2 regions of the Pseudalkalibacillus sp. R45 genome follow, and region 1 is predicted to be linked to the other one. Evidence: riboswitches for the same ligand, from Rfam matches in the RefSeq annotation. Region 1 holds a riboswitch; the other holds the start of a gene.

Region 1 (2,483 bases):
TCGACCGGGGTAAAGCACATCGGGGACAGCTTCGTGTGTCGACAAGTAGTCTGCGATACGCTGCGCGTTTACCTGATGTCTTTCCATGCGTAAAGATAATGTTTTCATCCCTCTCATCAACAACCAGGAATCGAATGGACTCAACACAGCACCTGCCGCATTATGGTGGTCTGCCAGCGCATCGCACAGTTCTTTTCCTTTTGCGACGATCAAGCCAGCAAGGACATCATTATGACCCCCCAAATATTTGGTGGCACTATGGATGACGATATCCGCCCCATGCTCAATCGGCTGTTGCAATAGAGGTGTGTAGAAGGTGTTGTCGACAATGAGCAATAATCCATGTTCTTTTGCAATTGCAGCAACGGTTGGTATATCTGTCTCTTCCATAAGCGGATTGGTCGGCGTCTCGATGAAAATCGCTTTCGTTTTGTCTGTGATCGCATGGTCAATCGCTGCGGGGTCTACCGTATCGACATACTTGCAGTTAAGCCCCCATTTACGGAAACCTTTTTCAAAGAGCCGGTAAGTTCCGCCATATAAATCTTTACAAACAATGAATTCATCCCCTGACTGGAACAACGAGAGCAATGTCAGGATTGCAGACATCCCGGAGCTGCAGGCGAACCCCTGATCACCGCCTTCTAGGTCGGCGATGGTCTCTTCAAGAATCTTTCGTGTTGGATTTCCTGTCCGGATATAATCATAATCGGATGATTGACCGATTCCATCATGCCGGTATGCAGTTGAGAAATATACAGGTGGATTGACTGTTCCTGTGAGGCTCTCACTGCGGTTTCCGATCTGGGCTAGTTTCGTTTCGAATGTGTACATTAATAATCCTCCTTAGTTGTAAAACGCCTGAAAAAAAAGAAAAAAGCCTTCTTAAGAAGAAGACTTTTGTATGTAGTGTCATTCTTCTTATCTTTACAAGTTCATAGAACCTGCTGGAATTAGCACCTTTTCAACGTGAAAACGTGTTGATGGTTGCTGAGGTGTCATCGGGCCATTCCCTCTACCTCTCTGGATAAGAAATTCGATTATTCAATTTTGAAACTAAACTTACATCAAATCAGAGTGAAGTTCAAGTCTTTTTTTAAAATTTTATCAGAATATTTAAATGTATATATCCGATTGAAAAACTAAGGAATATGGTCAGTATCATTGGAGGAGTAGGGATATGAATGCTCAGTGGCGGGCAGGAAGAGTGTTATCGGTGCAAATGTGGAATTTATCGGGCATATCGGTGCAAACGAAAAAGGATGACTCAACTAAGCCATCCTTTTCTTCAATCTTATTTGCTCGCATATAAATATCGTTTTTGCTTTTCAGTCACTTCTCCAATGATGGAGGTCGCTTCTACACCTTTTTCTTTCATTCGTTCCACGTACAGTTTTGCTTCCGCTTCAGGCATACTGATCAACAAGCCACCTGACGTGACAGCATCACAAAGGATCCATTGGTGAAGTTCGTTCACCCCATCATACTCCACATCATCTGCAATCCAGCGATGATTCGCTTTCGTACCGCCTGGGACTACGCCAGCCTCTGCGAGTTCCATCGTACCTTCGAGGATAGGAACCTTGCCGTATTGGATGTGCATCGACACATTGCTTCCCCGAGCCATTTCTGAAGCATGTCCCAATAGTCCGAAACCAGTGACATCCGTTACTGCATTTGGGTGGAATTCAGCTAACTCTTCAGCGGCTGTTTTATTAAGGGTTGCCATTGTTGTCGTGACGCGTTCAAGCTGTTCATCCGTCAAGCGTTCACTCTTGATTGCCGTTGTCTGGATTCCGACCCCGATCGGCTTTGTCAAAACCAGAGCGTCACCGGCTTGTGCCCCAACATTTTTAAAGATTTTATCCGGGTGGGCGATTCCTGTGACGGAAAGTCCGAATTTTGGCTCATTATCATCGATTGAATGGCCACCAGCTATCACGGCACCAGACTCGTGGACTTTATCAGAAGCTCCTTTTAGAATCTCTGCCAGGATTTCTGGACCGAGTGATTTGATCGGGTATCCTAGGATATTCAACACTGTCGTTGGTTTTCCGCCCATGGCATACACATCACTCAAGGAATTGGCAGCCGCGATTTGTCCGAATTGATAAGGATCATCGACAATCGGAGTGAAAAAATCGACCGTCTGGATGATGGCAAGGTCATCTGTCAGTTTATAGACTCCCGCATCATCAGATGTATCTAAACCTACAAGGAGGTTAGGGTCTTTTTCTCTTTCAGGTAATTGACGCAAGACTTGCGCCAGGTCTTCAGGACCGATTTTGCATCCTCAGCCACCTTTAGATGAAAGGGTGGTCAATCGGATTTTCTCTTCTTTACTCATCATTAGCACCTCCTTTTATAAGTATAAACAACTTTTTTGCGAAATGAGAAATAATATACTAGAATTAACATATCAAAGTTTTGAAAACACTTTCAATGATGAAGAAAGGAGTTTTTCGATGAGTTATAAAGTGTCT
Region 2 (2,483 bases), on a different contig from region 1:
ACTGCAGAACGACTAGGTATTCGTTTTGAACAATTTGTAGAAGCTAGTGTTGAGCGTATACCTGTAGGTCGTGTAGGAAAACCAGAGGATATCGCAAATGCTGTAACGTTTTTTGCAGATGAAAGATCTTCTTTTGTGAATGGTCAGGTGTTGTTTGTAGCTGGTGGACCAAAGAATTAATTCATATATTTTAGAATATAAAAAATGAGTGTGATTATCCATAAGCTGTAAATATCAATCAAAGACGTGCATGCACAGTTTCCAGAATTTTAAGATACAGGAAAGATTTCATTTAATCAGAACCTGAAGTGGAGGTTAAATTAAAGGTGAGTAATTAGGATTACTCAAATAATCGTGTGGAGTGATGGATCATGGCTCGAAACAAACTTTTGGTACCTGGTGCGAAAAATGCTATGGAGCAGCTGAAAGAAGAAACCGCCAATGAAATGGGGATTCAACCTGGTGCAGATACTACCTCACGTGAAAATGGTGCTGTCGGCGGTCAAATGACTAAACGTCTAGTCGGGATGGCCGAACAGCAATTAAGCAACAATAAACAACAGCAATAGTTTTATGAAAGAGGCCGTTTTACCGGTCTCTTTTAGGTTAATGCCGTTACAAAAAACGTTGCCATTACATAAACTGAATAAATACAAAAATCTTGCTTTACTTCGTCATTTAAACGTGTTAAGATGATAATCAAAATAAAATGAATAATGAAAACTTCTTATCCAGAGAGGCGGAGGGACTGGCCCTTTGATGCCCGGCAACCATCGAATCAATCGCTTGATTGAGGAGAACGGTGCCAATTCCTGTAGGATGGTTAAACATCCTAGAAGATGAGAGGATCGTTACGAATAGATACGACCCTTTTCTTACTGGATGAGAAAAGGGTTTTTTCGTTGCAATGGATACCAGCGAAAAGCTCTCGATAGAAGTTTCGTTATTTTGAAAGGACAGATGAGACATGGAAACAGCTATTTTTGGAGCTGGATGCTTTTGGGGTGTTGAAGCATTCTTTGAAAAATTTGAAGGTGTTGTTTCAACACGCGTAGGTTATATTGGAGGCACTGTCGAAAACCCGACATATGAACAAGTGAAGACTGGAGATTCAGGACATGCGGAGGCAGTCAAGATCCAATATGATCCTGCCTTGATTTCATATAATGAACTACTCAATACATTCTTTGAAGTACATGACCCGACCACACGGAATAGGCAAGGTATTGATATTGGACATCAATATCGTTCAGTCATTTTTTATACAAATCACAATCAAAAAGATATAGCCGAAGAGAAGATCAAAGTATTGACGGAAAAAGCTGTATTCAAGCTTCCGATCGTGACTGAAGTTGAAAAAGCTCCTACCTTCTATGACGCTGAGGAATATCATCAGAAGTATTTACAGAAGAATGGAGCCGTCGCTTGTGGTATGTAAGATTGGATAAGAATGGCATATATATTAACCTTGTTTCACTATCCCCAACAACGGGTAGATTGATGTCGAATAATCTCTTCTAGGAGTATGAAACGACATCATTAAGAGGGGCAAGGTTTTTTATGTTACGTTTACAATACTTTATTCTCGCAACTGGAATCATCATTTTCCTTTCATTATGTATTGCTGCGTTTGATGTTGACTCTTCAAATGGAAGCAAGCAGGGTAAAGGAGATTGGGTTGGTGCTTGGACGGCAAGTATGCAACAACCTGGGAAAGACGGCGTGTCGAAGCAAGGTTTTGAAGATCAGACAATCCGGATGATCATCAATCCGAATATGGATGGTAAAAAGTTGAGGATCCGAATGGCAAATACGTTTGGTTCGGATCCGCTGACGATTGAAGAGGTACATGTTGCGCGTGTGAAAAATGGCGCAGAGACCGTATCTGAATCCGATAAGCAAGTCACTTTTGAAGGAGATCAAAAGGTAACAATTCCTGCTGGGAAAAGGACATTTAGCGACCCTATCCCGTTTAAAGTGAAAAGTGATGAAAAACTGGCTGTAAGTATTTATGTTAAGGAGAAGTCAGGACCAGCAACCTGGCACCCCCGTTCGATGCAGACAAACTATATCTCAGAACCGGGTAACCATGCGTCAAATACGGATGATAAGGCGTTTAAGAAAAAAGAAGAGTCCTGGTTCTGGTTGGACGGTATTGATGTCATACCCGATGCAAAGGTTGATGGTTCCGTTGTTGTCTTAGGAAGTTCTATCGCGAATGGCAATCATTCTAAAATGGATGCAGACCATCGGTGGCCCGATTTTTTAGCCAAAAGGTTCAATGAAGAATCAGAAACGAAGATGTCTGTCCTGAATGCAGGGGTTTCTGCTAATCATTTGATTAATAGTTCTTCTGATAAAGGAGAGAATGCGTTTGCGAGACTTGAGCAGGACGTGTTCAGCCAAACGGGAGTCAAGGCAGTGATTTTGAATCAGGGCCTGAATGACATAAGACATCATCCAGAGTATGATTCAGATAAAAT

The links. A riboswitch is a leader RNA that binds a small molecule or an ion and turns the genes downstream of it on or off. The one in region 1 is predicted to bind S-adenosylmethionine.
Region 2: it holds a riboswitch for S-adenosylmethionine, as region 1 does, so the genes downstream of both, msrA (peptide-methionine (S)-S-oxide reductase MsrA) here and ACTWQL_RS07400 (methionine biosynthesis PLP-dependent protein) in region 1, are expected to answer to the same signal.

Annotation. Positions count from the first base shown of each region.
Region 1 covers NZ_JBQQCL010000002.1:308,134-310,616, reverse strand. Annotated here, with positions in the region: gene ACTWQL_RS07400 (methionine biosynthesis PLP-dependent protein) at 1-834, opposite strand, end outside; SAM riboswitch class I at 919-1,034, opposite strand; gene selD (selenide, water dikinase SelD) at 1,295-2,347, opposite strand.
Region 2 covers NZ_JBQQCL010000001.1:338,731-341,213, reverse strand. Annotated here, with positions in the region: partial or broken gene fabG (3-oxoacyl-ACP reductase FabG) at 1-180, shown strand, start outside; gene ACTWQL_RS01785 (small, acid-soluble spore protein, alpha/beta type) at 372-569, shown strand; SAM riboswitch class I at 725-846, shown strand; gene msrA (peptide-methionine (S)-S-oxide reductase MsrA) at 968-1,438, shown strand; gene ACTWQL_RS01775 (SGNH/GDSL hydrolase family protein) at 1,561-2,483, shown strand, end outside.